DNA from 3 places in the Streptomyces sp. NPDC051576 genome. Region 2 is predicted to be linked to each of the others. Evidence: riboswitches for the same ligand, from Rfam matches in the RefSeq annotation. Region 2 holds a riboswitch; each other region holds the start of a gene.
The links. Region 2 has a riboswitch for cobalamin ahead of AB0M63_RS31245 (cobalamin biosynthesis protein). Riboswitches for the same ligand answer to the same signal wherever they lie in the genome.

Region 1: it holds a riboswitch for cobalamin, as region 2 does, so the genes downstream of both, AB0M63_RS26785 (ABC transporter substrate-binding protein) here and AB0M63_RS31245 (cobalamin biosynthesis protein) in region 2, are expected to answer to the same signal.
Region 3: it holds a riboswitch for cobalamin, as region 2 does, so the genes downstream of both, metE (5-methyltetrahydropteroyltriglutamate--homocysteine S-methyltransferase) here and AB0M63_RS31245 (cobalamin biosynthesis protein) in region 2, are expected to answer to the same signal.

What each region holds. Positions count from the first base shown of each region.
Region 1 covers NZ_JBFAZO010000008.1:255,024-257,278, reverse strand. The annotation lists gene AB0M63_RS26790 (iron chelate uptake ABC transporter family permease subunit) at 1-292, opposite strand, end outside; gene AB0M63_RS26785 (ABC transporter substrate-binding protein) at 289-1,350, opposite strand; cobalamin riboswitch at 1,404-1,617, opposite strand; gene AB0M63_RS26780 (CbtA family protein) at 1,636-2,255, opposite strand, start outside.
Region 2 covers NZ_JBFAZO010000010.1:367,334-369,588, reverse strand. The annotation lists gene AB0M63_RS31255 (inorganic phosphate transporter) at 1-576, shown strand, start outside; gene AB0M63_RS31250 (hypothetical protein) at 619-840, shown strand; cobalamin riboswitch at 975-1,117, shown strand; gene AB0M63_RS31245 (cobalamin biosynthesis protein) at 1,217-2,158, shown strand; gene AB0M63_RS31240 (cobyric acid synthase) at 2,155-2,255, shown strand, end outside.
Region 3 covers NZ_JBFAZO010000002.1:290,194-292,448, forward strand. The annotation lists gene meaB (methylmalonyl Co-A mutase-associated GTPase MeaB) at 1-946, shown strand, start outside; cobalamin riboswitch at 945-1,169, shown strand; gene metE (5-methyltetrahydropteroyltriglutamate--homocysteine S-methyltransferase) at 1,312-2,255, shown strand, end outside.

The sequences.
Region 1 (2,255 bases), on a different contig from region 2:
GCACGAACGGATCCGCCAGCGGATTGCGCAGCAGTGACTGCATGACCGCGCCGCACAGCGCGAGCCCGGCCCCGCAGACGGCGGCCAGCAGGGTGCGGGGCATCCGCAGGTCCCAGACGATGCCGTCCCGCAGCGGGGCGAGCGTGCTGTCGCCGCCGCCGAGGTGTGACGCGACGGACGCCCATACGTCGGCGGTGGAGATGTCGGCGGGTCCGATGGTCACGGCGAAGGCCACGGAGACGGCCAGCGCCGCGAGTCCGCCGCCCGTCAACAGCAGGGTGCGGACGGTCACTTGGCGAGTCCGAAGCCGCGCAGGCCGGCGGCGACCTGCTCGATCCCTTCGACGGTACGGATGGAGGGGTTCATCGCCTGGCCGCTGAGCAGGATGTACCGCTTCTTCCTGACGGCGGTGAGGTTGCGGGTGGCGGCGTTGGTCTCCAGGAAGTGGATCTTCGCCTTGGCGGTCTCGGCGGTCTGGGACTTGCGAGTGAGATCACCGAGGACGATGACGTCGGGGTCGCGGTCGGCGACCGTCTCCCAGTTGATCTGGGGCCATTCGTCGTGGGTGTCGGCGAAGGCGTTCTTGGCGCCGACTGCGCGGGTGATGGCTCCGGGGGCGCCGCAGCAGCCGGCCAGGTAGGGCGACTGGGAGTTGGCGAACCAGTACATGAGGGAGGTGCCGGAGGCGTCCAGGCCGGTGGTGGCTTTCCGTACCCGTTCCCTGAGTTGGCCGATGAGCTTGTCGCTGCGTTCCTTCACACCCAGCGCACGGGACAGGTCGCGTATCTCGCCGTAGACGGTGTCGAGGGTGAGCGGTGTGCTGCGCGAGCCGTCGCCGCCGCCGTCGTTGTCCTTGCCCGCGCAGTCGGCCGGAGAGACGTACGTCGGCACGCCCAGCTTCCCGAACTGTTCGCGGGTGGCGACACCGCCCCTGCCGAGGGTCGACACGAACGAGGCGGTGACGAAGTCGGGTTCGGCGTCCAGGACCTTCTCGAAGGAGGGGGCGTTGTCGGCGAGGCGCGGCACGGTCGCGTTCGCCTTCTCCAGACCCTTGAGCACCGGGTCGGTCCAGGTGGCGGTGCCGGCCATGCGGTCGGCGAGACCTAGGGAGAGCAGGATCTCGGTGGTGCCCTGGTTGAGCGAGACGACCCGCTCGGGGGCCGACTTCAGCGTGACCTTGTGTCCGCAGTTGTCGAGGGTGAGCGGGAAGCCCGCGGCGGACCTCTCCGCCCTGCCGTCGGTACTGTCCTCGGCGGAGCCGCCGCACGCGGTCAGCAGCAGGGCGGGCGCGAGGAGAAGGGTCGCGGTACGGCGGCGCGGTGGAACGGGGGCGGTACGGATCACGGGCATGCCTTGCCTGTCGGGGCTCGAACGCGGAGCCTGGCCTACGAACTCCCCCTCGCCGAGGGCGAGAAGGCGCCAGCAGGTCTTCGGACTCGGGTTCGTCCGGGCGGGGCGCCTTCCCGGCGCGTCACGCACCGGCTCCTTCGGCCGGCCCGCGTCGCCCCAGTGGCGTCGAGTGCCCCGCCCGTCCCCCTCACCGCTGCGCGTCAGTTCCGGATTTCCACCGGATTCCCTGGCCTCGGTTGTGGCACGACTGGCCCGCACAACGTATCAAGATCGACCATCGGGTGGTCAGGCCGGGACCGGGTCCTGCGAGGGGGCGGTGACGTCCGGACGTACGGGATTCAGCAGTCGTTCCGCCAGGGGACCGAAGACCAGGCCGATGACCGCCCACAGGATGAACTGCGCGGCGACGGAGTAGAAGCGGAAGTCGAAGAGCACGTCGGCCGGGAAGCCCGGGTAGACGATGGTGCCCTTGGAGTCGGTCAGCGGCAGCGGTGTCTCGGTGGCGTGGTCGCCGAAGTTGGCCTGGTTGTACGAGAGATGGCCGAGCTGCGGCAGGAGCAGCATGACGATCCCGATCGCGACGACGAAGGCCCCGGAGGCGAGCAGCGTGGCGTTCCAGTTGCCGAACCGCGCCTGGAGGTGCTTGCCGAGGTAGACGGCTCCGGCGAGGAAGGCGACGGAGCACACGACCATGATCAGGTACAGGGCGCTGCGCTGCTGGATGGTCTCCTCGTGGCCGATCGCGGGCGGGTTGGCCGGGTACTTGAGGAACGGCACCAGGTACATGCCGAGGAAGCCGCCGCCCGCGACGAGGAGCGCCAGGTTGCGGGCCCGCAGACCGCCGGTGCGGCCCAGGCAGACGGTGTAGGCGACGGCGAACAGGGCGCCCATCGCCATCCCGAAGA
Region 2 (2,255 bases):
ATCGCGATGGGCACCTACATCGGCGGCTGGCGCATCATCCGCACCATGGGCAAGGGCCTGACCGACCTCCGGCCGCAGCAGGGCTTCGCCGCCCAGACCAGCGCCGCCGCGGTCATCCTGGCCTCCTCGCACATCGGCTTCTCGCTCTCCACCACGCACGCCGTCTCCGGCTCGGTGATGGGTGCCGGGCTCGGCCGCAAGGGCGGTGTCGTCCGCTGGTCGACCGCCACCCGGATGTTCGTCGCCTGGGGTCTGACGCTGCCGGCCGCCGCGCTCGTCGGCGCGCTCGCCGAGTCCGTGACCGACCTCGGCGACTGGGGCACCGCACTGGTGGCGGTCTTCCTGGTCGCCTCCAGCACCGGCATCTGGGTGCTCTCCCGCCGCCAGGTGGTCGACGCCTCGAACGTCAACGAGTCCGACGAGCCGGCCGGCGTGGTCACCGCCGCGATCGCCGCCGTCACCCCGCCCCCGTCGGTCGCCCTCTCCGAGGGCCTCACGGCGACGATCCCCGCGCCGCCCGCCGTCGCCACGCCCGACCCGGCGACCCCGGCGACCCCGCCGGCCGCCGCCGTCTGAGCCCGCGCCCCGGTACAAAGGCACGAGAAGGAACGAATCAGCATGGACATCGACTGGGCAGCCCTCGGCTCCGTCTTCGGCGTCAGCCTCGTGGCCACCGTGGCCCTGGTGGCCGTCTTCACCCTCGGCATCACCGCTCTCTCGCGCCGTGAACGGGCCACCGCCCAGGGCGACTCCGCGGCCCTCGCCCTGACCGGCGCGTACGCCTGCTTCGCGGCCTGTGCGGCGGCGGTGGCGTACGGGATCTACATCATCGTGGCCTGACCGGCCGCCAGTTGGACCGAACGTGGGGTGCGGGACGGACCACCGTCCCGCACCCCACGTCTTCGTGACGTCCTCGACGACCCCTGTGTGGGCATCAGCACACTCCTCCCCCGCAGGTCAACAGCAAGTTGACGCCCCTTCCAACCCCGTGGTGGACTGCCGGAGCCATGTACGGCGGCAGGAGAGGAAGCCGGTGCGAATCCGGCGCGGTCCCGCCACTGTCACCGGGGTAGACAACCCCGGGAGCCAGGAACTCTCACCGCCGGTCTCGTCGAACCAGGGCGTGGACACCCTGAGTGAGGACATACCGCCATGCTCGGCTGCCGTTCGAGGTCCCGTACCAGTACCGTGTCCGACCCGGCGATCGGCTGAGCCGATGCGTGCCGATCGCGTCTTCGCGTACGGCGCCGCCGCCGGCCTTCTCGGCGACCACCTGCTCGGCGATCCTCGCCGCGGGCATCCGGTCGCCGCGTTCGGCCGTGCCGCCGCCGCCGTGGAACGACTGCTGTGGCGCGACCACCGCGGGTGGGGCGCCCTGCACACCGCCGTGTGCGTGGGCGGCGCCGTCTCCCTGGCCGCCGCGGCCACTTCGGCCCTACGACCGTCCCGTACGGCCTCTGCCGCCCTCACCGCCGCCGCCACCTGGGCCGTCGTAGGGGGGACCTCGCTCGCCCGCGAGGCCGGGGTGATCGGGCGTGCCCTGGAGGCCGGTGACATCGACGGTGCGCGGGCGCGCCTGCCGCACCTCTGCGGGCGGGACCCCCAGGCCCTCGACGCCGACGGGATCGCCCGGGCCGTCGTCGAGTCCGTCGCCGAGAACACCTCCGACGCGGTGGTGGGCGCCCTGGTGTGGGGCGCCGTCGGCGGGGTGCCGGGGCTCGTCGGGTTCCGGGCCGTGAACACCCTCGACGCCATGGTCGGCCACAAGTCCGCCAAGTACCGCCGCTACGGCTGGGCTTCGGCCCGCCTCGACGACGCCGCCGGCTGGCCCGGCGCCCGCCTCACCGCCGTCCTCGCGACCGCCGCGGGCGGCGACCCGCGCGGGGCGGTACGCGCCTGGCGCACTGACGCCTCCAAGCACCCGAGCCCCAACGCCGGCCCCGTGGAGGCCTCCTTCGCCGGCGCCCTCGGCGTGCGGCTGGGCGGCACGCTCTCCTACGGCGGCCGGGTCGAGCACCGGCCCGTGCTCAACGGCGCCGGGCGCGCCGTCGCCGTAACGGACATCGAACGGGCCGTACGGCTGTCCCGGCGCGTGAGTTGGCTCGCGCTCGGGGCCAGTGTCGCCGGGCGGCTGCTGCTGAAGGGACGGACGTCATGAGCGGCGGCGGGCTGCTGGTCGCCGGGACCACCTCGGACGCCGGCAAGAGTGTCGTGACCGCCGGGATCTGCCGGTGGCTGGTGCGGCAGGGCGTGAA
Region 3 (2,255 bases), on a different contig from region 2:
CCGCGCCATCACGCTCGTCGAGTCGACGAGGCCCCAACACCGGGTCATGGCACAGGAGTTGCTGACCGAGCTGCTGCCGCACAGCGGGCGGGCGCGACGGATCGGCATCAGCGGGGTGCCGGGCGTGGGCAAGTCGACGTTCATCGACGCGTTCGGCACGCTGCTCACTTCGCTGGGGTTCCGGGTCGCGGTGCTCGCCGTCGACCCGTCGTCGACCCGGACTGGCGGGTCGATCCTCGGCGACAAGACCCGCATGGAGCGGCTGGCGGTCGACCCGGCGGCCTTCGTCCGGCCCTCCCCCACGGCCGGCACGCTCGGCGGGGTCGCGAAGGCGACCCGGGAGTCGATCGTGGTGATGGAGGCGGCGGGCTACGACGTCGTGCTCGTGGAGACGGTCGGTGTCGGCCAGTCCGAGACCGCCGTGGCCAACATGGTCGACTCCTTCCTGCTGTTGACGCTCGCCCGCACCGGGGACCAGTTGCAGGGCATCAAGAAGGGCGTACTGGAACTCGCGGACGTCATCGCCGTCAACAAGGCCGACGGCCCGCACGAACGCGACGCGCGGGGCGCGGCACGGGAGTTGGCGGGCGCGCTGCGGCTGATGCATCCCGCCGACGCGGCCTGGACGCCGCCGGTGCTGAGTTGCAGCGCCCGTGAGTCGACCGGCCTGGACACGGTGTGGGAGCGACTCGAACAGCACCGGACCCTCCTCGACTCCACCGGCCGGCTCGCCGCCAAGCGGCGCGACCAGCAGGTGGACTGGACCTGGACAATGGTCCGCGAGGAGCTGCTCGGCCGGCTGCGCTCCGACCCGGCCGTACGCGCTCTCGGTCCCGCGCTCGAACAGCAGGTCAGGGACGGCGAGTTGACCGCGACCCTGGCCGCCGAGCGCATCCTGGGGGCGTTCGGGAGCGACACCGGTGAGAACCCTCGCCCCACCCCGTAAGCTGGGCCGTGCAGTTGGTTCGCCCCGTCCGCCAGACGGGATGCGTCGCAAGAGGGAACCCGGTGGAAATCCGGGACTGCCCCGCAGCGGTGAGTGGGAACGACCGCCGTCATACGCACTGGGCCCGAGACAACAGGGCCTGGGAAGCGACGGCCAGTAGGTGTCCTCCGTACGGAGGGCGCGCCCACGAGTCCGAAGACCTGCCAACCGCCCGTGCGCGAAGGACTCGCGCGCGGAGTCCCGGTGACCTCGTGGGCGGGTCGGCGTACACATCGGCGGGCACGACAGCCGTCCGGTCTGGCGTTCCTTCGCGCTCTCGTCCCGTCGCCGGGATCTCAGGGAGACAGCTCGCGAAGGAGAGTTCCGTGACAACGAAGTCCGCAGCCGCGGCAGCACGGGCCACCGTGTACGGCTACCCCCGTCAGGGGCAGGGCCGGGAACTGAAGAAGGCCGTCGAGGGGTACTGGCAGGGCCGCGTCGACGCCGACGCTCTGAGGGCCACCGCCGCCGAACTGCGCGGCGCCACCTGGCGGCAACTGGCCGGGGCCGGCCTCCACGAAGTACCGACCGGCGACTTCTCGTACTACGACCATGTGCTGGACACCAGCGTCATGGTCGGCGCGATCCCCGCCCGCCATCGCGCCGCCGTCGAACTCGACGCGCTGGACGGGTACTTCGCGATGGCGCGCGGCACCCAGGACGTGGCGCCGCTGGAGATGACGAAGTGGTTCGACACCAACTATCACTATCTGGTCCCGGAGTTGGGACCGGATACGGTCTTCACCGCCGATTCCACCAAGCAGGTCGGCGAACTCCGTGAGGCCCTCGCGCTGGGTCTCGCCGCCCGACCCGTCCTGGTCGGCCCGGTCACCTATCTGCTGCTCGCCAAGCCCGCGCCCGGTGTGTCCCCGGACTTCGATCCGCTGACCCTGCTGGACCGGCTGCTGCCGGTGTACGCCGAGGTCCTCGCCGATCTGCGGGCGGCGGGCGCGGAGTGGGTGCAGCTCGACGAGCCCGCCCTGGTCCAGGACCGCACCCCGGCCGAACTGGCCGCCGCCACGCGGGCCTACGGCGATCTCGGGGGCCGCACCGACCGGCCGAAGCTCCTGGTCGCCTCCTACTTCGACCGGCTCGGCCAGGCGCTGCCCGTGCTCGCCAAGGCGCCGGTGGAGGGGCTCGCGCTCGACTTCACCGAGGCCGCCGCCGCGAACCTGGACGCCCTGGCCGCGGTGGGCGGGCTGCCCGGCAAGCGGCTGGTCGCCGGGGTCGTGAGCGGCCGCAACATCTGGGTGAACGATCTCACCAAGTC